DNA from 4 places in the Rhizobium sp. B230/85 genome. Region 2 is predicted to be linked to each of the others. Evidence: riboswitches for the same ligand, from Rfam matches in the RefSeq annotation. Region 2 holds a riboswitch; each other region holds the start of a gene.
What was found. Region 2 has a riboswitch for cobalamin ahead of J5289_RS27140 (HoxN/HupN/NixA family nickel/cobalt transporter). Riboswitches for the same ligand answer to the same signal wherever they lie in the genome.
Positions count from the first base shown of each region.

Region 1: another riboswitch for cobalamin. It lies ahead of J5289_RS22495 (ABC transporter substrate-binding protein); the one in region 2 lies ahead of J5289_RS27140 (HoxN/HupN/NixA family nickel/cobalt transporter).
Region 3: another riboswitch for cobalamin. It lies ahead of J5289_RS28760 (CbtB-domain containing protein); the one in region 2 lies ahead of J5289_RS27140 (HoxN/HupN/NixA family nickel/cobalt transporter).
Region 4: another riboswitch for cobalamin. It lies ahead of bluB (5,6-dimethylbenzimidazole synthase); the one in region 2 lies ahead of J5289_RS27140 (HoxN/HupN/NixA family nickel/cobalt transporter).

Region 1 covers NZ_CP072157.1:957,025-964,114, reverse strand. The annotation lists gene J5289_RS22505 (TonB-dependent siderophore receptor) at 1-978, opposite strand, end outside; gene J5289_RS29470 (hypothetical protein) at 1,094-1,228, shown strand; gene J5289_RS22500 (phosphodiesterase) at 1,274-2,095, opposite strand; cobalamin riboswitch at 2,347-2,575, shown strand; gene J5289_RS22495 (ABC transporter substrate-binding protein) at 2,756-3,772, shown strand; gene J5289_RS22490 (iron ABC transporter permease) at 3,769-4,812, shown strand; gene J5289_RS22485 (ABC transporter ATP-binding protein) at 4,809-5,573, shown strand; gene J5289_RS22480 (glycosyltransferase family 2 protein) at 5,742-6,809, shown strand; gene J5289_RS22475 (hypothetical protein) at 6,833-7,090, shown strand, end outside.
Region 2 covers NZ_CP072159.1:90,426-97,515, forward strand. The annotation lists gene trbJ (P-type conjugative transfer protein TrbJ) at 1-439, shown strand, start outside; gene trbK (entry exclusion protein TrbK) at 436-651, shown strand; gene trbL (P-type conjugative transfer protein TrbL) at 645-1,835, shown strand; gene J5289_RS27120 (conjugal transfer protein TrbF) at 1,853-2,515, shown strand; gene trbG (P-type conjugative transfer protein TrbG) at 2,590-3,384, shown strand; gene trbH (conjugal transfer protein TrbH) at 3,384-3,860, shown strand; gene trbI (IncP-type conjugal transfer protein TrbI) at 3,872-5,194, shown strand; cobalamin riboswitch at 5,624-5,827, shown strand; gene J5289_RS27140 (HoxN/HupN/NixA family nickel/cobalt transporter) at 5,911-6,969, shown strand.
Region 3 covers NZ_CP072161.1:845-7,934, forward strand. The annotation lists partial or broken gene J5289_RS28735 (methyl-accepting chemotaxis protein) at 311-1,620, opposite strand; gene J5289_RS29985 (Tar ligand binding domain-containing protein) at 1,721-2,047, opposite strand; partial or broken gene J5289_RS28740 (DUF4158 domain-containing protein) at 2,930-3,085, shown strand; gene J5289_RS29790 (RES family NAD+ phosphorylase) at 3,139-3,384, opposite strand; gene J5289_RS28750 (DUF982 domain-containing protein) at 3,535-3,828, opposite strand; gene J5289_RS28755 (CbtA family protein) at 4,247-4,990, opposite strand; gene J5289_RS28760 (CbtB-domain containing protein) at 5,003-5,212, opposite strand; cobalamin riboswitch at 5,236-5,370, opposite strand; gene J5289_RS28765 (histidine phosphatase family protein) at 5,612-6,004, shown strand; partial or broken gene J5289_RS29990 (Tn3 family transposase) at 6,087-6,301, shown strand; gene J5289_RS28775 (hypothetical protein) at 6,458-6,574, opposite strand; gene J5289_RS28780 (lysine N(6)-hydroxylase/L-ornithine N(5)-oxygenase family protein) at 6,939-7,090, shown strand, end outside.
Region 4 covers NZ_CP072156.1:2,434,666-2,441,755, forward strand. The annotation lists gene J5289_RS11835 (NADP-dependent malic enzyme) at 1-2,199, shown strand, start outside; gene J5289_RS11840 (DUF2865 domain-containing protein) at 2,415-3,509, shown strand; gene bluB (5,6-dimethylbenzimidazole synthase) at 3,513-4,202, opposite strand; cobalamin riboswitch at 4,246-4,446, opposite strand; gene J5289_RS11850 (PD40 domain-containing protein) at 4,485-5,315, opposite strand; gene J5289_RS11855 (DUF1003 domain-containing protein) at 5,502-6,032, shown strand; gene J5289_RS11860 (GFA family protein) at 6,064-6,459, opposite strand; gene J5289_RS11865 (TadE/TadG family type IV pilus assembly protein) at 6,848-7,090, shown strand, end outside.

The DNA.
Region 1 (7,090 bases), on a different replicon from region 2:
CTCGAAACCGTTGCCGAAATCGTGGCGCAGCTGATAGCCGACATTGCGCTCGATGGTGTCGACCCTGTCGAAATCGGGCTCACCGAGATAGGTCTCGGAATCGATCCCAGACTTGTAGGGAATGGCATGGCCAGGGTTGCCGTCGCGCTTGTTGTAATCCGTCAGGATGGTGACGGAGGTGTCGGCATCCGGCGACCAGGTCAGCGCCGGCGCGACATAGACGCGATCGTCGTTGGTATGGTCGATGCCGGCATTGGCATTCTGCCATTTGCCAGTCATGCGGTAGGTCCAGATGCCATCCTTGTCGAGCGCTCCGCCGAAGTCGGTGCCGGTTTCGACATGTCCGTTCCCAACCGTTGTATAGATCTCGCCGAAGTCTTTGTCCTGCGGCACCTTGGTGAGCGCATTGACGATACCGCCGGGGCCGGAAAGGCCGAACAGCGTGGAGTTGGACCCCTTCAGCACATCGATCCGTTCCATGCCATAGGGCTCGAGGCGGCTGGCGGTAAAGGAGCCGCCGACACGCATCGGCAGCCCGTCACGGAAAGAGCCGTCGGTCGTCTGGTAGAAACCGCGGATCAAAAAGTGGTCGTAGCGGTCGTCGGAGCCGTAGATATCGGTGGAGACGCCGGGCGTGTAGGCCAGCGCCTGGTCGAGGTTGGTGACACCGCGCTCCTTCATTTCCTTGGCGGTGACGACGGAAACCGAGGCCGGCGCGTCGAGAAGCGGGGTGTCGGTCTTGCTGCTGGAGCGGGAACTCTTTGCGACAATCGTCTTGTCAATGGTGCCAGATCGGTCGCCTTGGCCCGCAATGGTGATCTTGGCGAGCGTGGTTGCTTCCGCGTCGCCTGACTGAGCGAAAACCGGGGTTGCGGCAAGCAGCGTCGAACTCGACAGAAACGCGATCATCAGACGTCCGACTGTCGTCGTAAAGGATGTGCCCACCGGCGATACAGTCGTCCTAGCCTCGCGAAACATCACGGCAGCCCCCTGCAATCAATCTATCAAATACCTGAAAAGTCTACGGAATACCGACCAACGACCATGATCAATAAGTTGACTGGTTAACTCCTGTATTGTTTGTTGACTCCCGATGTCAACTATTGCCTACAAATTTTCCGATCTTTCCACCGGTCTTGCCGAGGCGCGCGCGGCAACCGGAGGATGCGCACGTGAAAACACCAACGCTGACCTGCCGGTCAGCGTCGGTGTCATGGAAGCGGCCTAAAGACGAGGCGGCGACGCGGCATAGTCCGACGTCAGGGCATATGTCTCAGTTACCGAGTGCGTCGCTGCCCGATATCGAATGGTTGGACAGTTCGTAATCCTCGACATGAACGAGGCATCCCTGCGGTTTCAGGAAAACGATGCCGTAGGCGCCCGGTTCATCGACGGAGAGGGAAGTATCTTCCGTATCGAATACCATCGGCTGCTGATGGACCGGGCTCTTGAATACCGAGAAAGGTATACCGCGATGGGAGCCGCCAATCGTACGGTGAACATGGCCGGCGAAGATGTGGCGGACATTGCCGTATTCGGCAAGGATATCGTAAAACTCCTCGCCGTTCCGGAGCTTGATCTTGTCCATCCCGGGAAACCCGGTGTCGAGCGGTGGGTGATGCATGAAGATGTAGACGGGCCGGTCGCCGGCACCAGTGAGGTTCTGCTTCAACCAGGCAAGCCGATTGTCGCACAGCACCCCGGCATGAACGTCCGGCGAGACGTAGGGCGGTCCGCAAAGCGTATCGAGCAAAAGCATGACACCGTTTTCGGTCTCGATCCGCTGCTGGATAAAACCGTGCTCGTCACGCGGGCTTTCGGGATAGGCGGCAATGAAGTTTTCGCGGTTGTCGTGGTTTCCGACCAGCAGGTGGACGGGAATTTCGAGCGTGTCGAGCAGTTCGCGCAGTCTCGCATAGGATTGGCGACTGCCGCGGTGCGAGAGGTCACCCGTCATCACCGCAAACTCAGCATCGCGGTGATGCAGGTTGACATGATCTATCCCTCTTGAAAGGCGCTGATAGGGATCGAGGCCGATGATCGTCTCTCCCTCCAGGACCATGTGCAGGTCGGTGAATATAATAATTTTGCTCATGCGCTACTCCTGCCTGCGATTCCCGGAATGCCTTTCGTCGGGCACCTTTCCGGTACGTACATTCCAGACCCTGCACGTCGTTTGCAACAGGTTTGCGTAAGCAGTCTGTTTGTTGGCTAACGCGACAAGACACTTGACTGCCTGCATTTTACCAATAATGTAACGTTATAACATAATATAAAGCAATGATGGATTTCCGACCTGTGCGAGATTTTGCGAGACCCGCCCACCTTGACCGCCGTTGCAGGCCTGTCATAGATGCCATCGACGGTTCCCTTAGGATGACTCCAAGGGGATTAATAGGGAACACGGTGAGGGCCACCCGAATGGGACCAAGACCGTGACTGCCCCCGCAACTGTAAGCGGATTGCTGCTCATCCCAGGGCCTCAGGGCCATGTCACTGCGAAGGTTTCGCGGGAAGACAGATGATCGGCGCATATCCGCAAGTCAGGAGACCTGCCGTCAAGCGCTATCCCATGAACCCGGGCGGGGATGCCCGGAAAGGAACAGATATGTCTCATTTGAATTTTCGCCATAGCCTGGCGCATCTCCGGCTCGATTGGGCTTCCGACAGCTGACGTGGCAACCGCAGCTTGCCTCGCTGCCGCATACCTGCAGCACCAGGGCACTCGCCTTCCCATAAAATCGAGATATTTTTCATGCGTCAGTTTCTGTCCAGCATTACGCTTGCCTGCGGGCTTCTCGGCATGGCCGCCCCCGCATTCGCGGCAACGGTCTATCCGCTGTCCATAACCAATTGCGGTCAACAGGTGACCTTTGCCAGGGCGCCTTCGAAGATAGTGTCCATCGGCCAGGGGATGACGGAAGTTCTCCTGTCTCTCGGCCTTGCCGACAAGATCGTCGGCACGGCGGTCTGGGTGGGTCCCGTGCTTCCTCAATATGCACAGGCCAACAGCAAGATCAAAAGGCTGGCCGACAACGATCCGAGCTTCGAATCCGTCGTCGGACGCCAACCAGACTTGGTGGCTGCGGAATTCGAGTGGCATGTCGGACCGCAGGGTTCCGTCGGTAAGCGGGAGCAATTCTCCGACCTCGGAATAAATACCTATATCTCGCCGGCTGATTGTGTCGCCAAAGTCAATTCCGACGGCGGAGACGGGGTCCGCAAGCAGATGTTCAGCATGGATCTAGTCTATCAGGAGATCGCCCAGCTCTCCGAAGTCTTCGATATCAAGGACCGCGGCGATGCCCTGATCGCCGACCTTAGGAAACGCGAGGCCACCGCTGTGGCATCCGTGGAGGGTGCGGCCGCCAAGCACCTGCCGATCGTCTTCTGGTTCTCGAGCAAAGAGGTCAGGGGCGATGCCTTCATAGCCGGCAAGAACGGTGCCCCCGCTTATATGATGCAGGCCCTCGATGCGCGCAACGTCGTGACCACCGAGGAGGAATGGCCGCTTGTCGGCTGGGAAACAATATCCCAGGCGAACCCGGCCGTCATCGTCATCGCCACCATGGATCGCCGCCGCTATGCGGCAGACGATCCCAAGGTGAAGCTGGACTTCCTGCAGAACGATCCCGTCACCAGCGAAGTGGACGCCGTCAGGAACAAACGATTTGTGATGATGGATGCGCAGTCCATGAACCCGACGATCCGGACGATCGACGGCATCGAGGTTCTTGCAAATGGCATCAGGTCCTTCGGTCTGGCCCGGTGAGCAACAGCGCAGTCGTAACACGGCGTAGATGGTGGGCGCTTGCAGCGCTCGCCGTTGCCGCCATCGTCGTCCTCGGATTTTCGATCAGCCTTGCCGTTTCCATCGGGGAAATCTCCATCCCGCTGCAGACGACGGCAGAGGCTGTGTCGAACCGCATCTTCGGCACGGGCTTTGCAATCGACCGTATTCACCAAGGCATCGTCTGGGATTACCGTCTCAGCCGGGCACTGGTTGCAGCCAGTGCCGGAGCCTCGCTGGCGCTCTGCGGCGCCGTGCTCCAGGCCCTGCTGCGCAACCCGCTGGCCGAACCCTATGTGCTTGGCATTTCGGCAGGCGCCTCGACAGGGGCAGTTTGCATCACGATCCTCGGGCTCGGCGCAAACGTTCTCGGGCTGTCCGGCGGAGCATTCATCGGGGCCGTCGTCGCCTTTACGCTGGTGGGCATTCTGGCCTCAGGGGCAGGCGGGTCGGGCGAGCGGATCATTCTCTGCGGCGTTGCCGGATCGCAGCTGTTCAATGCCCTGACCTCCTACATCGTCACAACGTCTGCCAATGCAGAGCAGGCGCGCGGCGTGCTGTTCTGGCTGCTCGGTTCGATGAGCGGCGTGCGCTGGCCAGACGTCTATCTCTCCGCCCCCGTGACCTTGGCGGGCTTCATCGTCTGCCTCTGCCATGTCAGGGCGCTCGACGCCTTCGTCTTTGGCGCCGACGCGGCGACCTCCCTCGGCATCCCGGTGCGCCGCGTACAGATCGTACTCCTTGGCACGACCGCCGTCATGACGGCGAGCGTCGTCAGCATGGTCGGCTCGATCGGCTTCGTCGGGCTTGTCATTCCGCACGCCGCGCGCTTCCTGGTCGGGCCGTCGCACGGCCGCCTGCTGCCGGCGACCGCCCTTGGCGGCGCGATCTTCATGGTCGGAGCCGATATTGCTTCGCGCATCATCATCCCCCAGCAGATCCTGCCGATCGGCGTCGTCACGGCTCTCTTTGGAGCGCCCGCTTTTGCCGTCATCCTCTATCGTGTCCGGAGGACCCCATGAGCATATCCGTCGACGACGTCACCTATGCAGCCGGTAACACGCTCATCGTTAACGGCATCAGCCTGGCGATCGAGCAAGGCAAGGTTCTCGGTCTGCTTGGGCCGAACGGATCGGGGAAATCCAGCCTGCTGCGCCTGATCTGCCGGTTGAGGAAGGTCCGCAGCGGCATTATACGACTTGGAGAACATGATGTGGCTAGCCTGTCGCGCAGCGAGATCTCGCGACGCATAGGCTTCGTTGAGCAGCAATCGACGACCGACACGCCATTGACCGTCGCCGACGTCGTCCGCCTCGGTCGCACGCCCCACAGAGGATTGCTCTCCACCTGGAGCAGCGACGACGATGCCGCCGTCGAGATCGCGCTCGCCCGGGTCGACATGCAGGCCCGGGCAGCCCAACTATGGCAGACGCTGTCGGGCGGCGAGCGTCAAAGGGTGCACATTGCCCGCGCGCTGGCGCAGGCTCCGACGGAGTTACTACTCGACGAGCCGACCAACCATCTCGATATCCAGCACCAGCTGGATATCCTGTCGCTTGTCGCCAAACTGGATATCACCTGTATCGTCGCCCTTCACGACCTCAATCTTGCGGCCATGTTCTGCGACAGTCTCGTCGTCCTGCGAGACGGCAAGGTCGTCGCCGCCGGATCACCGGAAGACGTCCTCACCGAACACCTCATTCGCACGGTCTTCGGAGTAAAAGCGCACGTAGAAAAGTCCGCGATCCACGGCCGCTGCCACATCCAGTACCTGCTGGCCTAGGCCTCGGGCGGCGTGGCAAATGTGTGTGTGGGGCCATCACGGCCAATACACTGCGCAACATCCGAATGTCGAAGGATAGCGGTAGCCGTGATTGAGCATTTCTGCTGCTTTGCAAGAAAGTCTTGACCTTTGAAGGTTAGGCTACGCGCTGAACATTGACGAGCGCATATGACCAATATTTCACCACTCATCCTCTCAATTGTTGCACCCTGCTACAACGAGCAGGAGGGGATATCGGAATTCTGCCGTCGCTGCGTAGCGGCGGCTCGATCGGTAGCCGGTGAGGATTTCGAGATTGTTTTGGTCGATGACGGCTCCAGCGACGAAACTTGGAATATAATTGCTGCAATGACAGCACTCGTGCCCCAGATCCTTGGGGTACGCCTGATGCGTAATCATGGCCACCAGCTGGCGGCTACCGCTGGGCTCGCTGCATGCTGCGGCGAGCGTATCCTCTTGATCGATGCAGATCTGCAGGATCCGCCGGAACTGTTGTTGATGATGATGCCGATCATGGATGGTGGCGCCGATGTGGTCTACGGCCAGCGTTGTCAACGTCAGGGCGAAACGTGGTTCAAGCGTGCCTCGGCTTCGCTTTTTTACCGTCTTCTTTCCCGGCTGGCATCGGTCACGATACCGCGCGACACGGGCGACTTCCGGCTGATGCGCCGCCGGGTTGTTGATATCCTGATGGCTATGCCGGAGCGTGATCGGTTCATACGAGGCATGGTCAGCTGGATCGGCGGGCGACAAGTTGCCTTGCCCTACGAACGCGACGCACGTTTTGCCGGCGAAACCAAATATCCTCTGCGCAAAATGATCGGCTTCGCGTTGGACGCCGTGACGAGTTTTTCGACAACTCCGTTGCGTGTCAGTACTATCCTCGGGCTTGCGACTGCGGGCATTGCATTTTTGCTGCTCATCTTTTCGATCGCACGGTGGCTCTCTGGTGACACGATCGTTGGCTGGTCCAGTATCATGTGTGCCGTCACAGCTTTCAGCGCCATCCAGTTGATATGCATTGGAATTATTGGCGAATATTTGGGGCGATTGGTGCAGGAAAGCAAACGACGTCCAATGTTCATGATCGAGAGCCTGCTGCAAAATGGACGAGATCTGACGTTAACCAGCGATTTCTCAGATTTAGACGCCGCAGGAAGACGCAGGGCAATCGCGTCAGCCTTGCAGGATGGAGGCGAACAGCCGGAGAATGCAAGGGCAAGGGCCGTCCGATGAGGCCCGTCGACCTCGTTGTGGATATGCCCTCAGATCCACAGTCCGAACCCGCACCGAAAGGAATCGCGGATTCGGTCCTGCAGAACACCAACACCTCGATTTTCGCCTTCCTCGGCATTGTGGGACTGATGGTGACGGCGTTCAAGTTCCCGCCGCTCCTCGATTATGCGAACCACTATACACGCATGTGGCTGATCGCAGGCGGCATTACGGAAGTCCATCTCGCGCAAATCTATGCGCTCGACTGGCACGGCACCTTCACAAATCTCGGCATAGATCTT
Region 2 (7,090 bases):
CATTGACGATGTCCTGAAGCAGCGCTTCCAGAGTTTTTCCGAGATGAAGAGCAACCTGCCTGACGGGGCAAGCTTCTCCCAGACCTATCAGAACTGGTCGGACACCAACCGCGATACGATCGCAGGAACCCTAAAGGCAGCAAACCTGACGGCGGACCAGTTCTCGAGCGAGGAGAGCACGATGTCATCACTGCGCTCGATGTCGGAAACGGCCAACGGGCAGATGAAGGCGCTGCAGGTCGGCCACCAGATCGCCGCCCAGCAGGTGGCGCAAATGCAGAAGCTGCGTGGGCTGGTTTCCCAGCAGATGACGATGATGGGCACCTGGTTCCAGTCGGAGCAGGCACAAAAGGATCTCGCCCAAGCACGCCGGGAAAAATTCTTCAGCGGAACCGAGCATGACATCCGCGGCGGGCAGACGATGGAGCCCCGCTGGTGAGCCCGCGCCGCATCATCATCGCGACGGTCGTAGGGGCCTTCACACTCGTTGTCGGCGTCCTCACCTGGATCGTCGTCCAGCCTGGTCCCCATCCGGTCTCCAGAGCAGGAGAGGCATCCGATGCGGCCCAGCGCGAACACCGCGAGAAAGTCTTTGGCGGCGACACCGATAGCGGCATTCGCGGCGGCCAGGAGATGAAACCGAGATGGTGATCGTTCCTCGTTCCCGCCACCTCGGACTCACCTTTGCCACGATCGGCATCGTGTTGATCGCGACCGCGCCGGCCTTTGCACAACAGGGTCAGGTGCTGAGCACCCTGGAGAATTCCGTCGTCACCGCCGCAAAGGGCTGGGAAACGACTGTGATGAACGCCGCGCGGTCATTGTTCTGGATCCTCGCGGGCATCGAGATCGGCATCGCCGCGGTGTGGCTGGCGATCAATGCCGCCTCGCTCGATAGCTGGTTTGCCGAGCTCGTCAAGCGCATCATGTTCATCGGGCTGTTTGCCTTCATTCTCAATGAGGGGCCGGCCTTTGCCAAAGCTGTTGTCGACAGCCTCTACCAGATCGGAGCTGGCGGTGGCTCGGCCTCTCCCGCCAACATTTTCGACGCCGGCATTCGTGTCGCAACCAAGATGTCCGAACAGGCGAAGTTCGGACTGTGGGAAGACAACGCGCTCGCCATCGCCGCCGTCTTCGCCATGGTGGTGGTGGTTGTGTCCTTCTCACTCGTGGCCGCCATCTTCGTCTCGGTCATGGTTGAGATGTATGTGGGTCTGCTGGCGGGCATGATCATGCTCGGATTGGGCGGAATGTCCTACACCAAGGATTTTGCCATCAAATATCTGGTCTACGCGTTCTCCGTGGGCATGAAGCTGATGGCGCTGGTGATGATTGCCAAGATCGGCTCCGACATCCTGCTGGGATTGGCCGAGGCGCCGACAGCCACATCAGAGCAGTTCATCAATACGCTCGCCATCGCCGGTATCTCGGTTGTGGTCTTTGTCATCGCCATGTATGTGCCGCCGATCCTTCAGGGCGTCGTTCAAGGCGCCTCTGTTTCCGGAGGAATGGAAGCGATCCGCCACGGCGGACAGGCCGCATCGTTTGCAGCAAGCGCTGGGTTTTTGGCAACGGCCGCAGCCAGCCGAGGCTTCCAGGCCGCGAGTGCGGCAAGGGCAGGGGGATCCTCGCTCGGAACTGCCGCCATGCGCGGCATGGAGGCGGGTATCGGTGGGGCCGCCGGTGCGCTCAGTTCGGCGGCAAAGGATAAGGCGATCGGCTCTCCCGGGGCCTACGCCGGTTCTCTACTGGGGCTCGCCAACGCCAAACTAGACCAGCAGTCAGGCCGACCCGGATCACCGCCTCCACCCCCGCCGATCAACGACACCAAATGACTGGAGGCAGAGCGTTCATGGCCGGACAACACATGCCCGACAATCCCTATCTCGCTGCGCGCAACGAATGGAATGAGCGCTATGGATCCTACGTAAAGGCAGCGACCGCCTGGCGGATCGTCGGCATCACTGGCATGACCATGGCCGTGATCGGTTTTGGCTACGCGCTCTACCAGAGCACCCAGGTCAAGCTCGTTCCATATATCGTTGAGGTCGACAAGCTCGGCGCGGCGGTCAATGCTGGATTTCCGCAGCAAATTGAATATGCCGATCCGCGTGTCGTGCGGGCCACCCTCGGTAGCTTCGTCTCGAATTTTCGCAGTGTGACGCCCGACGCGGTCGTGCAGAAGCAATATATCGACCGGACCTACGGCCTACTTCGGACATCCGATCCGGCAACCGAGAAGGTCAATACCTGGTTCCGCACGAACTCACCGTTTGAGAAAGCAAAGATCGCGACGGTGGCGGTCGAGGTCGACAATATCGTCGCGTTGTCGAACCAGAGCTACCAGATGGACTGGACCGAGTTCGAGCGCGATCGGCGCGGCAAGGAAACGGCCGTCCGCCGCTTCCGCGGCATTGCAACGGTGACACTGACCCCTCCTCAGGACGAGGGCGTCATCCGTATAAACCCCATCGGTCTCTATCTCCGCGACTTTGACTGGACAGCACAGCTTTGAAAGGCATCGCCCCGAACATGATCATCCCACGTACAAGAACACGGGCCATGCTGACGAGTGCTCTCGTCTCGGTGATGTTGGCGTCTTCAATAGTCGTTCCCTTCCATGCTTCTGCTGCCGATGGCGTAACCGCCAACGAGGCAAAGGGCATGGGCATCTCCACCCAATGGCGTGGATCGCGGGGTCTCGTCACCAAGGGCGCCGACGGCAAGGTGATCTTCCTATACGGCGAGGTGCAGCCCTCGGTCGTCTGCTCGCCGCTACAGGTTTGCGATATTGAACTGCAAGGTGGCGAGGTCGTCCGAGACGTGCTGGTCGGCGACACGGTGCGCTGGAAGGTCGAGCCGGCGACCTCGGGGGCTGCCGGCGGTCAGGCGATCCACCTGATTGTCAAACCGGCAGAACCTAGTCTCGTGACCTCAATGGTCGTCACGACATCCAGACGCACCTATCACATCCAGCTCAAGTCCCATCCGACCCAGTATATGGCGCGCGTTGGCTTTGAATATCCAGAGGATGTGTCGACCAAGCTTGCCGACGTGAATGCGCGGTTGGAGGCAAGCACCATCCCGGGCGCAGGCGTCCCCGCCGAACAATTGAACTTTTCATATTCGGTCTCGGGCAGCGCCGGTTGGCGGCCCACGCGGGTCTATTCCGACCGGCTCAAAACTTACATCCAGTTCCCGCGTTCTATCTCCGGCCAGGACGCGCCGGTTCTTTTCGTCACGTCAGGCGGGCAGAATCGCATCGTCAACTACCGCATGAAGAACGACATGATGGTCGTCGACTATCTGATCGACCGCGCAGTGCTCGTTTCCGGCGTCGGGTGGAAGCAAGAGAAGGTAACGATCAAAAGGGGAGGCCAATGATGCATGCTTTCGCCCATGCGCCAATGTTCCTGATTCCAGTTCGCAGTTTTGCCGCAGCCACCGCTCTGACCATTCTCCTCTCCGGATGCCAGTCCACCGGAGCCGACGACCTCGTCGCTAGCAACGCGCCACCGGAAATTTCCGGCCTGGCGGCGAGTGCTATTGCCGGAGACATGGTCAGCCGTCTTGCCGAACAGATCGGGCCCGGGAAGGCAACCGTCGCACTTAAGGTGGATGCTTCGCCCTTCGGCCAGGCGTTGGAAGCCACGTTGAAGGGATGGGGCTACGCCGTGGTCACCAATCAGAAGACCGATCGTGACACGGCGATGATCCCGCTCGCCTACGTCATTGTCCCGTTTGATGGTCAGGTGCTGGCACGTCTTTCGACCAACAGCGTTGAACTCGGCCGAGCCTATTCTGTGACGGCGAACGGCGCGACGCCAGCGAGCGCACTGTCGCTCGTGCGGCGCAGTTGAGGAGACCAACCATGGCGCAATCCCTCAAGCTCGGCAATGCACAGAGCAGCCAGCCCCAGCCCGGTATACGGCGGATCAACCGCGTGCCGATCATGGCCGTTATCGTCCTCACGATCGCGTTCCTTGGTGTCATTTTCTTTGGGCTTGCTTCGCGCGGGTTCTACTTCGCCAAGGACAGTGGTCCGGAGATAAGTTCGGGCAACCCTGCCTCCACCTACGCCGACCAGATCAAACGCGGTGTGACCGATGGCATTATCGGTGACCAGCGGCAACAGACCACCTTCCAGCCGAAGCCGGTCGAAGCAAAGCCGGCCGATGAGAAGACCAACAATCCTTTCCCAGAGCAGCCGGGGCACCGCGATGTGCAGCAGCGCGGCCAGGAGCTCGAAGCGGAAGGGGTTTGGCGGGCTCGTCTCGCAAGAGAACAACAAGAACAATATCTGCGCGAGCAGCAGCGCCAGAGATTGGCTAGGCTGCAGGCGAACAACGCTGCCTATGATGCGCCGCTCGCCATTGATCGCAGTAAGCTGGAAGCCCGTGCTGAAACGAATGGAGCGACCGCGGACACGTCGGCAAGACCCGCAACAACCCCGACAAACACCGGCAGCACCCCCGATCTCTATGCGGCCGCCCTGCGTGCGGGGCTTGGTGGTCAAAACGTCGATCCCAATGCGCAAAGCGCCAAGGAAGAGTTCTTCAACGCCGACCTGAAAGACCTTGGCTATCTGCCGAACCGTGTCGTGCCTCAACAATCGCCCTTCGAGCTGAAGCGAGGCTCGGTCATTCCGGCAACGCTGATCACCGGCATTAATTCCGATCTTCCCGGCCGGATCACCGGCCAGGTGAGCCAGAATGTCTATGACAGCGCCACCGGTCATCGCCTGCTGATACCGCAGGGAACGAAACTGTTCGGCCGTTACGACAGCAAGGTGTCATTCGGACAGAAGCGTGTGCTTGTTGTTTGGACAGACATCATTTTCCCCAATGGTTCGACTTTGCAGATCGGCGGGATGTCGGGGACCGATGCTGAAGGCTATGGCGGTTTTAACGACAAGGTAAACAGCCATTATTTGAAAACCTTCGGCTCGGCCGTGCTGATCGCGCTGATCGGGACGGGTATAGACATGGCCGTTCCAGAAAGCTCAACACTCGCGACCCAGGACACTGCCTCGGATGCCACGCGGCGCAATTTCGCCGAAACATTCGGGCGTGTGGCGGACCGGACAATCCAGCGGAACATGGATGTTCAGTCGACCCTAGAAATTCGCCCTGGCTACAAATTCGATGTCCTCGTGGATCAGGACATTGTGTTTCCCGGCGCATACAAGGCCTGACCGTTGGTAACGACCAAAATAATTCTTTGCCGGTGATGCAGGTTCGAGTTGGTTCAAGGCGTTCACATTTGCCTCAAGCGACTTGCGGCGGTCTCTATTTCGGAGCGCATCCTGGCGCTGGCAGCCACCAGTTTGGTTTTCGCTTTTACCGGCGGTCATCTAATCAGGCACCGCGGTCACCTATGGTCGGTTAATGCCCCAGCCCAGATCAAGGCCACAAAAATCATAATGGTGATGCTGCGGATGGGCTTCATCTGGCAACCTTGTCGGTGGAGCAATATTCCAGCACGAACGCTTTGTACGCGATAGCGCACGCTCTGAATTGGTGAAGCCGCCTTTACTGGATGGCAGCAGAAATGCCAAGTCATGATGCTCGACCAAATTTCGGCCGGCAGCACGCTGCACTGATTGACGTGGCCACCTCGCATTCGTAATAGTCTCCGCGATGGTTCCCGTATGGGATCAAAAGGGAACACGGTGCGGATTACCCATCAGGAGCCAAAACCGGGACTGTCCCCGCAACTGTGAGCGACGAGCTTCATTCAAGATGCCACTGGTCCGCATGGGGACTGGGAAGGCGGATGCGGCAACGACCCGCAAGTCAGGAGACCTGCCATCATTGGACGTCATTGGCATAAGCGTGGGGCGGGGTGTCTCGACGCGGCGGATTTCCGTCACCTTTGCCATGACAGCAGACGTCACACAAAGGACTTCCCATGTTTACCAATATCACCAGACCTTTCGACGAGAGCACGCCTGATTTCAAGGCACGCCTCGTGACGATCTATACGGTTCTTGCCGTTCTTAATTTTGGAGCCTGGCTATGGGCGCTTGTCGCTTTCTGGGACGAGCCTGCGCTACTCGGCGTGGCACTCGTAATCTACGGGCTCGGCCTTCGCCATGCCATTGATGCCGACCATATAGCTGCCATTGACAATGTCACCCGAAAGCTCATGCAAATGAAACAGCGGCCGGTTTCCGTCGGCTTCTTTTTCGCAATCGGACATTCGACGGTGGTCGTGCTGGTTGCTGGAGCTGTGGTGGCGGCATCCTCGCTGCTGGGTGGGTTCCAGAGCCTCGAGGGTGTTGGCGGCACGATCAGCACGAGCATTTCGGCATTGTTTTTGCTGATTATTGCCACGATGAACATCGTGATCTTCGTGTCGATCTATCAGAGCTACCGCCGCGTGAGGGCAGGGGGCACCTATGTCGAGGAGGATCTTGACCTTCTCCTCAACAATCGAGGCTTTCTCGCGCGCGTATTGCGCCCGATGTTCAAGCTGGTCACCAAGAGTTGGCATATGTTTCCCCTTGGTTTTCTATTCGGCCTTGGCTTCGATACTGCGACCGAGGTCGCTATGTTTGGCGTGTCAGCGACACAAGTGGCCAAAGGCGTTCCGGTCGAGGCGATCATGGTCTTCCCGGTACTGTTTGCTGCCGGCATGTCCTTGATCGACACAACTGACGGCGTGATGATGCTCGGCGCCTATGATTGGGCCTTCGTCAAGCCGATGCGGAAACTTTACTACAACATGACTATCACACTGGTTTCGATCATCGTAGCCGTGCTCATCGGCGGTATCGAAGCCCTTGGATTGATCAGTGACAAGTTGGGGTTGGAAGGTGGCCTCTGGGACATCGTCGGCGGATTGAACGAAAACTTCAACAATCTCGGGTTCGTGATCATCGGCGTCTTCCTTCTCGCATGGATCCTCTCCTTCGTGATCTACAAAGCCAAAGGCTTGGACGACGTCGAAATCAAAAGTCCGGTCTGACGCTGTCGCAAAGGTTTCAAGGGGCCATCGCGACGTCCCCTTGTCTCTCAGCAAACCCGCACCCTCAGGTCACATTGCTCGACTTCACGCCGCCTGGCGGTTCCAGCTGGCAAATGGGTTG
Region 3 (7,090 bases), on a different replicon from region 2:
ACATCATGTATCAGATCAGTAACGGCGATATGCATCCTCTCCATACAACTCTTCAATTTCTTAAGCTGATTAGACAACTCCAACTCTGGAGGTTGAGCGGGGTGCTCCGCCCTAAAGATCTTCATTTCGAGTATGACAGCGTCGTCCATGTCGATCCTCTTCTCTATGACTTTAAAGCTCCTTCCACCTAGATCTGTCGGAGCCTCGGTTTTACCATCCGCGAAAGCCGCGGATGGTATTGAAGCGTAGCCAGCATTAGCACAGAGCCCTGCTCAAAAAAATATCGCGCGCGCGTCGCTTGACTGCCTACTCAAAACTCCTCCCAGCTTTCGGTGACAGCAGCGCTTCCGCCTCCCATGCCGACAGCACCCGCCACCTTGGCAAGCATGCGTCTCGCTGGCGATGCAACAGCCTTGTGCTGCCTGTGGGCAATTTCTGGCTTACGAGATGCAGCGGCCTCGCGGGTTCCGCCAACATTGAATTCGGAGATGATCTCCCGCAGGCGATCGACCTCGCCAGCCAGCGCTGCACTCGCGGCTGTTGATTCCTCAACCATTGCGGCGTTCTGCTGGGTTAGCTGGTCCATCTGGTTGACTGCCGTGTTGACTTCGGCAAGGCCCACCGATTGCTCTTTGGCGGAGGTCGCTATGGAGTCTAACTGTTGGTTGATATTGACCACCTGCTCCTCAATGACCTTCAGCGCCTGTCCCGTCTCCTGAACCAGTTTGACGCCGTTGCTGACCTCGTCGCCGGAGTTGCGGATCAGTTCTTTGATCTCCTTTGCGGCTTTCGCCGAACGCTGGGCCAATTCCCGAACTTCCTGGGCGACGACGGCAAATCCCTTGCCCGCCTCGCCGGCACGTGCCGCTTCAACTCCGGCGTTGAGGGCCAAGAGGTTCGTCTGGAAGGCGATCTCGTCGATAACGCCGATGATGCTGGAGATCTGGTTGGAGGATTGCTCGATGCGCTGCATCGCAATCACCGTGTTCGCAACCACCTCGCCGGAGAGCTGTGCCGACTTGTTGGCTTCGATTGCTACGTGACGGGCCTCTTCCGTTCTCTTGGAGGAATTCGTCACATTGACTGTAATCTGGTCGAGGGCTGCGGCTGTCTGCTCCAATGAGGCTGCCTGCTGCTCCGTCCGCTTCGACAGATCGTCCGCGCCGTGACTTATTTCCCGTGCGCCACTGTCGATCGAGCCCGCTCAGCATCAATGGAGCTGCGGTTGGTTTCCGCTTCTTGCTCAAGTTGACGTGCGCGTAGGCCGTTATCTTTGAAGACCTGAACAGCCTTGGACATGGTGCCGACCTCGTCACGACGATCGGTGCCATCCACTTGTGCACTCCAGTCACCGCTTGAGAGCAGCTTCATGGTCTTTGACAACTGGTGGATGGGCCGCACGAGCCAGGAACGGATAGCAAAGAAACCAACGACCAAAACCGCAACTAGACCCATGATAACGACGGTGAAGGTTATTATCACAGTGCGGTTCGTCACGTCGGTGAGGACATCGCTATCCTTAGAGGCATTTTCGGCAATTTCGGTTGTTAGAGATGTAAACGTAGGACCCACTTCCGCGAAAAGTGACTGACACTCTTTTTGATATTTTTTCTGCGATGCTCGCACGTCGGCGTCGGTGGTCGCTACCCGCCCAGCCTCGATCGCCGGCGCGCAGGATTGATTTATGATTTGCAAGCTTTTATCTCTTAGTTGCCCAACCTCACTTTCCGGCGGGGATTGCTTGCACTACGCGAGCCATGTATTCGGAAAATGATGCTTTCGCGGCGTCAAGATCCGTCTTAGCCTTGGCATTGCCTTCGTCAGTGTCCGACATCATCAGATCGCCCATCGCTCCGCGCGCCGCCTGAAAGCTCCGGTTAGAACGCGCTAGGTAAAGAGCGGCAGTCGCTTCGTGGTCCAAGAGTGCGTTGTAACCCGCATCGATCGAGTTCAACTGCCGGCCGGTGTAGAACGACACGCCGAGCGCAAAGAGCCCAAACGTGGACATGATGATCAGAAATTTGCCGATGATGGAAATATGTTTCACTTGTAGCCCCCATGAAAACGGTTTTTTAAAATTGGCGCTGATTACAAGTCATTTGCTTCACACTGCGGTGAGATTTTGCGGCTTGACGACGGCAGAGTCTTCTTCTGCCGCGCCCTCCCTTGCCGCCGAATAAGGCTGAACAGCGACTCATCTCGCGCATTTCAGCCTTTCGTAAAATACGGCCGATTACCTAAGTATCTCTTAGATTTAAAATATACGGGCTTTATTGTTTTCTGACACCGTAAGCACCCTACGTATATATAGGCTTAGTAAAACCGTAAATCGATTACAGCTTTAGTATTGTCGAATACAGATATCAGATCGAGATTTTTCGAGACCGCGATATACATTCCCACGCATGTTTTCTATTTGAGTTGTTAACCTGGGCATGTCATCGAGAAGTTCTATACGGCATCACGACACGAAAGTGCACGATCTGTCCGACATTTGAGAACATAGGGTGATCACGTCGGGCGGGTTGCGATGACTAGCGGTTGGTTGCGAAAGCCTGATGGAAATTGAGCGCGGCCTCCCACCGCTCTGCAGCGAGACACTACTCCGATTTCGTGCTGATGCGCGAACCGCGAGGTAACACTTCGAGGCTGCGGCGATCGATCTGCGCCAGCACTTCATCAAAGCTGAAGAGGGATTGCCAGCCAAGCCCGTTCTTAGCCCGGCTTGACTGTAACCGGCACGCCCGGCAAAGTCCGTCAGATCCTGTTCCTACCGCTCGCATGACTGATCGGCGGTTGAAACCCGGCAGTAGATGGCGGCGCGCTGTCCCAGCTGAACCCTCGTCGATTTTAGTGCCGGAAGGCCTTGATTTGTATGGGCCAGTTGTTGTCCAAAACAGGACTTTACTTCAACAGGGACAATTGCGGCATGACGAGACGACATATTCTCACCGAGCGACGGCGCTCGGCACTGTTCGATCTGCCAACCGATGAGTTGTCACTGCTTCGGCACTACACACTGGGCGACGCCGATCTTGGGCACATCCAGGAACGCCGCAGGCCGGAGAACAGGCTGGGGTTCGCCCAGCATGTCCAGAATAATCCATTCTGTGAAATTGCCATTTCATTACAGGAAGATCATGTCCAGGAGGACTGGTCCTTGGGCAGACGTCCATCGGGATCGTGGACGTCGACCGTGTCATCATTAGTCAGATTAGCGTTGAACACCACAAGATTCGTCCCGCCAGCGTGCCGAAGTGATGGAAAGAGAATTCCCTTGTATCCGGCAGAGATCACGATATCGGACAATTTCCACGATGCAGGAATTTTTCGGTCGATCCGCGCAATTCTGCGCTGATCGACCGAAACTGTCCACGAGATCACAGCCGAGGTCGGGATATGTCATCACAAATCGCGGAAATATGGTGTTGAAACGCCGATTTCGAAATTTTACCGACCATCAAACGCGAAAAAGCTCTTGGGTCTCCTACCTCTGATGTCGGCAGCAAACAACTGGTTGCCGGCAGCGTTCAGTCAGGATCCGATATTTTGAGGTCTGTCGCTGTCAGGCATCAAAGGGACCTCTTCGAAGTTTGCGAGGATGCCCGCTTTCATCAGAAATCGTCTGACATTCTCACGGATTGCTTGGACAGGAAACACACCTTTCTCGGCCATCCGGCATGCTTTCATGAGGACCTGATAGGTGTCACCCTGCTGTTCTTCGGGCCATTCGTTGAGAAAATCGACGACGCTCTCAAGACTGGCAAGCTCCTGAATATGGAGCGCTTTTTTCACAAATAGAGGTTTGTCAAAAAAAGTGTTCGCCACAGCGGCCCCCTCAACTTAGCCGTTGATTCAACTGGGAACAACTTCGTTGTTTTCAACAGCTCGGGTTCGAAAAAGGAACTCTTGCGATCGGTACGTCAAGTTGACCGCGGGAAAATATCAGAGCGCCGCCCCGGTTTTAGCGAATTTGCACTGCAGCGCGAACGAACCTTGCGCGCTGGTTTGATACGTAGGCCATGGTCCTCGTCTCAACGAAATCCTGTCGACTCTAGCAGGTCACGGAAATATCGCCGATTTTTCCGCCGCTTCCCGCTAGAGGGCTCGAAGGAGAGCGGTGGAGATGGGCCGCTTCGAATGCGCTGCAGCCGTGCCGGAGGTCAGCAAGCATGCGATCAGCAATAAAATAATGCGCTTCATTTGAACGGTCATGAGGTCGGCAATAAGCCGGCCCCACTTCACCTTAGCGCAACGCTAGCGCGGCCGGACGGTAATTACCGCTTTCGGCCAACAGCTTTTCAGCAAGAAAGCCGAAAGCAAGAGATAGCACTGTCCAGATGATCGCCTGAAGGCCGATCGTTGCGATCCGGAAATTGTAAAGCGTCATCGCTGAGAAGTTTTCGGGAATTTCGTTGATCGATGGCATCAGCGCCTGCGCGATCGCGAGGAATGCGACGTAACACAAGCCCGCAAGAATCGCGCCGTTCCATGTACCGAAGCGAACGCGCAGGTTTCTCGCCAACGCGAACGCGGCCGCCATGCTGCAGAGAGAAATGACGAGCATCACGAAAAATAGCCCGGTGCGGATCCCAATTGTGTCTGGACTTCCCACGGCTGGGGGATTTGGCGCGTACTTAAGGTCAGGAACGACCACTATGGCCACGAACGCGGCAAGACCGATTACCGCAGAAAGGGCGCGGGGACTGAGCTTGCTTCCACGCCCATATATGAAAGCGAAAACCAGCGAGAAAATTCCTCCGATGGCGACACTGTAGGTCATAACGCCGGTAAACAAGCCAATTCCCGCCTGTGTTTGACGGCTGACCAGTTCCGGTTCGGCAGGTGCGTTTGTCGCCGCTGCCATTTGCTCTTCGAAAGCGATCGCCCTGGCGACCGGGGGCTCCCCAAAAACGCGGGCAAAGCCAAAGGCGAGCAAACCCGCTAGGAGACCTGCGATCAGGCCTCTTGCCAAAAGTCTTCCCATCATAGACGTGTTCCTTCAGTGGCAGGGAAATCCGAGCAGGTGACGAGCGTCATGAACGAATTCATGTACCTCCATGCCGGGGACGATTTGCATTGCACCCTCTTCCGTGCTGATGAAATACAGAGCGATCATAGCCAAAAGGCCCGCGAAAATCGCCCAAGGAACAATTTGCCCGACCGGGATCGGTTCAACAATGGTGCCTGTAGTGTAAGTGGCAGTGGTCATTCGGTCCTCCTGAATGGCGCGTTCTGATATGGACTGTCGGTTGTCGGGGTCTGGCTTTCGACCATGGTTTGTCGATTACAGTGGCGCGACCGCTCCAGAGTTTCACTGGCTTCCCGAATACTATTCACTTTTCTATAACAGGCGTCAGGTGACGCGGCAATGTGAAGTATGTCGAGCAACTTGGTGCTCATGCAGGGGGATAGGATGAAGACATCAAGAGCCACTCGAATTTCGCTGATATGCGCTGGCAGGAGTGCGGGGGTTCACACATCGACATTTGGCAATCTGGGTCTGCTCCCGGGAGAGGAGGTCCGAATCCAACAAGTGTTCGCCTCTATCTGCAAAATCACGACACCTATTCTATCAGCCCCGGAGGAGAATGCGCTCCAGACGGCATCCATGATCACGGAGACCTTTGAGGTCGAAGAAGCTTTGGCGGAGCTTGACCACGGCCGCTGGAAAGGTGCGACGCTCCAGGCGATCGCAGCAGCAGAGCCAGAGAACTTGCAAGCCTGGCTTACGGACCCCAGCATTGCGCCACATGGCGGCGAAACAATCGTTGCTCTGCTTGAGAGGGCACGCATCTGGCTCCGCGGCCGGATGGAGCGCGGAGGACGGCATGTGGTCATCGCGAACCAGTCCATGGTGCGCGCCCTGATCCTCGGGATCATCGAGGCCCCCGCGCAATCATTTTGGCGTCTTGAAGTAGCACCGCTGAGTACTACAGAGATGAGCTCGGACGGGCAGCGCTGGACAATCCGAACCATGGGTGCCGTGGCAGGGAGTGGCTAATCGGACGGACGGTCCCAGCAAGCGGATTCAGATTTGCCGCAGGTCGCCCGCATGGACATTACGCATGTGCCTAATTCATTGGGCGGGTCTTCACTGGAACGCCGCCTATCTCGGCCGTGCCAGCGCCCATCTGCGCCAGCTTGGCCGAAATATTGACAATGAGTTGCTCAAGCAGGTCTCGCCGCGGAGTTAGGAGCATATAAACTTGTTCGGCGTCAATTCCTGGGACATCGAGCAGCGGTTGGGCGAAGGATTCAAGCCGTTGCGGCTTCCGCAAGGATGATCCGGGCCGCATGACGTTCATCGTATGTTCGACCGCAGCGCGGGAATTTAAACTGATCGTGTTCCGTCCCATAGGGGGTAATGCGTTCGCGAAAGCCAATAGATGTCATGGCGGTCTACTTTTTCCCGCAGAGCCTACTAAAATCAGGCATTTCCGAAGCTATCCCTTCATCACAGGCTCTTGACCGATCCGTTGTGGCGCTCGCTTCGCAGGACAATCGACGTTGTGGCCGAACCGTAATGGGCAACGGCATCGACGATGCGCTCCAGGTCGGCTGGCGCAGGCACGATCACCTTGAGATGGAAACAGTCTTCTCCTGTCAGAATGTTGTCTGTTGTTGATAGGCGGCGCAGGATTTTGAACTACTCTTGTGCTGACCCTGACGGCATACATCACGGCTCCGGCGCAAAGCGAAAACTGATCGCGACACAAAATATGACAATTTTACTCAACAATGACTAGACGGGACCGTCCCGTTTGATTATAAGGCGGCCGAGAGGTTGGTACACGCGGCCGACAAGACGCGGACGTGCCCCCTGCCCCACAGATTGGACAATCGCCAAGGCCCATTCCTTGCTGGGAGTTTTCCCGGGCTTTGCACCATCGCCGCACAGTTTGGAAGTCAGTTCAGAGGCATTAGAGAGGCTTTATATGCCGAGGATAAATCAGCGCATCGAATCCGATCACTCGAGAGGTCGAGCATCGAGCGAACCCGTTTCTGACGACGTAGATATCCTCGGAATTGGGTTCGGCCCCACCAATCTGGGCCTTGCGATCGCCATAGAGGAACGTAGCCGGGACAC
Region 4 (7,090 bases), on a different replicon from region 2:
ACCAAGCCGCTCGGTAACCAGCGCGACCTGGCGCTCGCCTATTCGCCGGGCGTTGCCGCTCCCTGTCTCGCCATCCGCGACAACCCTGAAATGGCTGCCGAATATACATCGCGCGCCAATCTCGTGGCCGTCATATCGAACGGCACGGCCGTGCTTGGCCTTGGCAATATCGGTCCGCTGGCCTCAAAGCCGGTGATGGAAGGCAAGGCCGTACTGTTCAAGAAGTTCGCCGGCATCGACGTCTTCGATATCGAGATCGAGGCACCGACCGTCGACGAGATGGTCTCGACGATCTCGGCACTGGAGCCGACCTTCGGCGGCATCAATCTCGAGGACATCAAGGCGCCCGAGTGCTTCGACGTCGAGCGCCGCCTGCGCGAGATGATGAAGATCCCGGTCTTCCACGACGACCAGCACGGCACTGCGATCATCGTCGCCGCCGCCATCCTGAACGGCCTGGAACTGGCCGGCAAGACGATAGAGAACGTCAAGATCGTCGCATCCGGTGCAGGCGCTGCCGCCCTCGCCTGTCTCAACCTTCTCGTCATCCTCGGCGCCAAGCGCGAAAACATCTGGGTCCACGATATCGAGGGCCTGGTCTACACCGACCGCAACGTGCTGATGGACGAGTGGAAATCCGTCTATGCCCAGCCGAGCGACAAGCGGACGCTGGCCGAATCGATCGGCGGCGCCGATGTGTTCCTCGGCCTGTCGGCCGCTGGCGTGCTGAAGCCGGAACTGCTGGTGCAGATGGCCGAAAAGCCGCTGATCATGGCGCTCGCCAATCCCAACCCCGAAATCATGCCGGAACTCGCCCGCGCCGCCCGGCCTGACGCGATGATCTGCACCGGGCGCTCGGATTTCCCGAACCAGGTCAACAACGTCCTCTGCTTCCCCTACATCTTCCGCGGCGCGCTGGATTGCGGCGCGACGACGATCAACGAGGAAATGAAGATGGCGGCGGTGCGCGCCATCGCAGCCCTTGCCCGCGAAGCCCCCTCGGATGTTGCCGCCCGCGCCTATACCGGCGAAACGCCGATCTTCGGCCCGGAATACCTGATCCCCTCGCCCTTCGACCCGCGCCTGATCCTGCGCATCGCTCCGGCCGTCGCCAAGGCTGCGGAAGAGAGCGGCGTGGCGCTTCGCCCGATCACTGATTTCGACGCCTATCTCGATACGCTCAACCGCTTCGTCTTCCGCTCCGGCTTCGTCATGAAGCCGATCTTTGCAGCTGCCAAGCTCGCTCAGCCGAAGCGCGTCGTGTTTTCCGAAGGCGAAGACGAACGCGTGCTGCGCGCCGCCCAGGTGCTGCTCGAGGAAAACACGGCCGTGCCGATCCTCATCGGCCGCCCCAGCGTCATCGAGACACGCCTGAAGCGCTACGGCCTGAAAATCCGCCCGCACACCGATTTCGAAGTCATCAACCCGGAAGACGATCCGCGCTTCCGCGATTACGCCGACCTCTATTTCTCGCTTGTCGGCCGCAGCGGCGTCATCCCGGAGGCAGCCCGCACAATCGTCCGCACCAACACCACCGTCATCGGCGCACTGGCGCTGAAGCGTGGCGACGCCGATGCACTGATCTGCGGCCTCGAAGGCCGCTACGAGCGGCACCTGCGCGTTGTCCGCCAGATTATCGGCAAGCGCGCCAATGTCCGCGACTTCTCGGCCATGAGCCTGCTGATCTCGCAACGCGGCAACACGTTCTACACGGACACCTACGTCAACTTTAATCCGACGGCCGAAGAGATTGCCGAATCGACAGTGCTGGCAGCGGAGGAAATCCGCCGCTTCGGGATCACGCCACGCGCCGCCCTTGTCTCGCATTCGAACTTCGGCTCGCGCGAATCGGAGAGCGCCACGAAGATGCGCAATGCCCTCAGGCTCATCCGGCTTGCAGCCCCCGATCTAGAGGTCGATGGCGAAATGCACGGCGACAGCGCGATTTCCGAGCATCTGCGCCGCCGCGTCATGCCGGATAGCACGCTGACCGACGAGGCCAACCTGCTGGTGTTCCCGAACCTCGATGCGGCCAACATCACGCTTGGCGTTGTCAAGGAGATGATCGACGGGCTGCATGTCGGCCCAATCCTGCTCGGAACGGCCCTGCCGGCCCATATCCTGTCGCCCTCGGTCACCTCCCGTGGCGTCGTCAACATGGCAGCCGTGGCCGTGGTCGAGGCATCGCAGCCCGGCTGATACTGACGGGACCGCCGGGCATCATCCCGGCGGTCGACCACCTGCTGCCGAGCGCAGGGCTGGCGCAAGTCTGTGGGCGCCATATATCTTGCGCGTGATAATGGATGAACTGCAACTTCGCCCCGGCTGAGGCGGACACCATCCGAACGGAGCAGGCCAAAGGCGTGACAGTGGGCTGGAAACATTCATTTTGGGCGCTTGCCGCATCCTTGGCGATGGCAGCGCCACTGGCTGCCCAGACGAACGCAATCTGCGACGACCTGCGCGGCCAGATGGCCAATCTCAGCGAAACCGTCGGCACCAACCGCCAGCTCCGGCAATACCGCACCGCCATCGCCCAGCAGATATCCGAGTTGCGCCAAGTCGAGAACGACCTTGAGGACAACGAGTGCTCGTCCGGCAGCATGGTGATCATAAACGGTGACGACGACGGCACCTGCGCGCGGATCGAGGATACCCTGCAGCGCATGCAGGAGAACCTGCAGGATCTCGTTGCCAAGCGCGACCAGATCCAGCGCGGAGACGTTTCGGAAGGACCCACGCGCAACCAGCTTTCCGCAGCGCTGCGCGCCAACGGCTGCGAAGATCAGGATAGCGGCGATACCATCATCACCAACCGCCCGGCCCCGCAGGCAGGCATCGAGCCCAGCTACCCCGCAACCCCAGGGGCAACGACGCTGGACAGCAGCGGCGGTCCATCCGGCAACGAACCGGCACCGCAATCGCCGATCCAGAGCTACGCCTTCGGTCAATCCTATGGCGGCGGCAATGTCCGCACGGTCTGTGTGCGCACTTGCGATGGCGGTTTCTTTCCGATGACCCAGAATGCATCGCCCGGCGATTTCCAGCGGGATGGCGAAACCTGCGCGAGGATGTGCCCGGGCGTAAAGACCGAGTTGTTCTTCCACCGCCTGCCCGATCAGGAAACATCGGCGATGGTCTCCGCCTCGTCGGGCACCCCCTACAGCGCCATGCCCTACGCCTTCGCCTTCCGCAAACGGCCGCCGAACGAAAAGACCAGCTGCACCTGCAATCTGCCGGCCTATTACGAGGAAATGCGAAGGCAGAACGCACTGACAAAGCCGCCAGCCGCAGGCACGCAGCAAGGCTCGATCACGACGATCATTCCAAAAGAGTCGCCGCCGGCCGTGCCGACCGCACCCGCAAAGGGCGATGCGCCGCCGGTGGAACGGCCGTACGATCCGTCAGCCGGCAATGTCCGCCAGGTCGGCCCGGCATTCCTGCAGCCCGACCAGCGCAAACTAGACCTCACCCGTCCGGCCGTACCCGGCGAGCAGCCCCAGCAATAGGCCTCAGCCCTGCGGCCGGCCCCAGCCATTCTCGAACACCAGATCCTCCAGCGGCAATCGCTGCCGCCAGCCTTTGACGGCGAGTTCCGGTTCGCCATAGAGCTCGTCTACGAACCCCAGGCAGAGCCAGGCGATCATCTCGATCCGCTCCGGTATGCCGAGCAGCGCCCGGATATCGGCGTCGTGAAAAATGCTGACCCAGCCGACGCCCACACCCTCGGCGCGCGCCGCAAGCCAGAGATTCTGCACGGCGCAGACTGTCGAATAGGCATCCATGCGCGGATTGTGGGTGCGGCCGAGCACGACGGGCCCGGCACGATCCGGATCGCAGGTGATGCAGATGCTGAGCGGCGCCTTGCGGATCCCCTCGAGCTTCAGCGACCGGTAACTCTCGCGGCGGGCACCCTCGAACTGCAGCGCTGCCTCACCATTGGCGCGCTCGAAGGCTTCGAAAGCCTTCTCGCGGATACCGGCGTCGCGCACGAGAATGAAATTCCAGGGCTGCATGAAGCCAACCGAAGGCGCGTGATGGGCAGCGCCCAGCAGCCTTGCGATCAGGTCGTCCGGCAGCGGCTGCGGAAGGAACTGGTCCCGCACGTCCCTGCGCGTTTCGATCGCATGGTAGATGGCGTCGCGCTCGGCGACGGAAAAGGCTTGTGCGCGGACGAGATCGTCCCTGCAGTCAGGTCGCATCGTTTATATCCCCAACAATGCCAACCGCCCGCCGTCCTCGCGGGATCAGTCTATCTTATCAGGCCGGTCTTCTGGCTCGGCTTCATCTGGCGATGCTGCCTTCCCGGTCGAAACCAGTGGCATATCGGAGAACTGACCGTTCCCCCTGCATCGCCATCCGCCTTACAGCGTTGGGCACGCGCCGGATTTACACCGGCTTCCCGATTCTCCCGCCTGGGCGGGCACCTGATGAAGGAGATATGCGCGATCCGGCTAGCGATGGCAAGCGGATCGCAGGCCTGCTCAGCGCTCCGGTTCGTACCGGACAAAGGCGAACTCCTCGCCATCGGGTGACCAACTCGGTACGTTGATTGTCCCCTGGCCCCCGAACAGCTCGAACAACGTCGTGATGTTGCCGCCATCCATGTCCATCAGGCGCAGGCGGACGTCGAGATCGCGCGGATGATCGAAGACGTCGCCGTCGTAGGAGAGCAGCACGACCTTGTCGCCCTTCGGCGATGGATGGGGAAACCAGTTGCCGAACTCGTCGTCGGTCACCTGCTGCAGGTCGCGACCGTCAGGCCGGATCCGCCAGATCTGCATACGGCCCGTCCGGCTGGAGTTGAAATAGATCCACGCGCCATCGGCCGACCAGTCCGGCCCGTCGTTGCGGCCCTCGCCATGGGTCAGCCGCGTCTCCGCACCGCCCTCGACCGAGATCGTGTAGATGTCGAAGAGATCGCCGCGAATGCCGCAGTAGCTGACATGCTTTCCGTCGGGCGACCAGCCGTGCCAGTAGGACGGCAGGTTTGCCGTCACCTGCCTGGGAACGCCGCCTTCCGCCGGTACGAGATAGATGCAGGACTTGCCGTACTGGACCTTGTCGCAGAGCGCGATCAGCGTACCGTCGGGCGAGATGCCATGGTCGTTGTTGCAACGGTTGGCAAAGCCTGTATCGACGCGCTCGACAGTGGCGAGCCCGTCGAGCGACAGGCGGTAGAGAAGCCCGTCATCGTTGACGAGCAGGTAGCGTCCGTCCGGCGCGAAGTTCGGCGCCTCTACGAGACGATCGGTCTGCCAGACGACCCGCCTCTGACCTGTTGCAATGTTGAAGATCTCGACCGAACTGCGCATGTCTCACCCATCCTCGAAGCCGGCGCCCGAACCAAACAGCGACCGCGGAGGTTTTAACGGCTCGCCCAACGGACATCAACTGGCTCGACCGGACGCGATTGCGTGAGGCATCGCCATTCCCATGTTTTGCCGTTGCAATTCATCGTGGCAACCGAATACTGCCGCTAACCAGCATCGGAGCCACGCATGCCCAATCTCCCGAACTTCTTTCACACCCACTTCGATAAATCGTCGGACGATCTCGGCGTCATCGAGAAGCGGGTGCTGAAGCGAGCCCGCGAACGCAAGATCATCTCGACGGATGTCAACGCCGCCTTTTCCGCAAATGCCTCCGTCGGAGAGCGGCTCGCAGACGGGATTGCCCGCGTCGGCGGATCATGGGCGTTCATCGTCTCCTTCCTGTTGTTCCTGGTCGCCTGGACGGTGCTCAACACCATCCTGCTCTCGTCACGCGCCTTCGATCCCTACCCGTTCATCTTCCTCAACCTGATCCTCTCGATGATCGCAGCCATCCAGGCGCCGATCATCATGATGTCGCAGAACCGCCAGACCGAACGCGACCGCTTCGAGGCTGCCAAGGACTACGAAGTCAACCTCAAGGCCGAACTGGAAGTCCTGTCGCTGCACGAGAAGATCGACCTGCAGGTGTTGACCGAACTGTCGGCCCTCAGGGAGGAAGTGGGCCGCATTACGAGGCTGCTGGAGGCAAAGGCCTAGCGTCGGCGGGACTGCCCCTTGCGGACGATGGCTAGTCGGATTTCGGGAACTGGGGCAGACCGTCGTGGAGGCCGTAGAAGCCTGCCTTGTCGGCGCAGTAGATGTGATGACCCATCTTCAGGTCATTCGGATCATCGAACAGGCCGGCCATGATCGAGATCTGGTCGGCATCGTCGGCGACCCAGAACAGCGCGGAACCGCAGGTCTTGCAGAACCCGCGGCTGGCAGCGGGACTGGAGCGATACCAGCTGACATTCTCACCGCCCTCGACCGTAAGGTGGTCGGTCGCCGCGTTGGTGGCGGCGAAGTAGAGGCCGGTCTGCTTGCGGCATTGCGAGCAGTGACACCCGACCACATCCCTGAGCGGACCTGTCGTCCGTATTTTCACCGCGCCGCAAAGGCAAGATCCGGTATGGTCGTCCTTCATAGCGCCTTCTCGATCCTTGTCGTTAGGTATCATCCTGATGGTGCGGCATGCAGCTGTCAACTTCAGATTTCATGACTGCAGCATCAGCCACGCTGATAGCAGACCCTTTGCTGAATGCTCCCGGCATGCCCTCGTCGAAAGACGGTTAACAGGGCATTAAGCCACCTTTTCCCCCCGTCGTTGCCATGGCCGCACCAAACAGCCGGGTCCGTCGGCCAAGGTGCGATTTTGGGACAACCTATTCTGAAACGCGCCATTCATGCGTGCGTGTGGTTCAAAAATAAACCCGCCCAAAAATTGTATAGGTAACCTAATATTAGGATATCGCAATTCAAATTAAACCAGCAGGAATGGGAAGGTTGCGGCGACCGAAGGGGAGACGGAGACGATGATCAAGACCAAATTTCGCCATTGCGAACGTGGTACCGCAGCCCTCGAATTTGCGATCATCTTTCCTGTGTTCATTCTCGTGCTGATGACGCTGATCGCCTACGGCATCTATCTCAGCGCCGCCCATTCCGTTCAGCAGATCGCGGCCAATGCAGCCCGGACAGCCATCGCCGGCGTCACCGCGGCAGAGCGGGAGCAACTGGTCAACACCTACATAACCACCTCCACCCTTAACGATGCC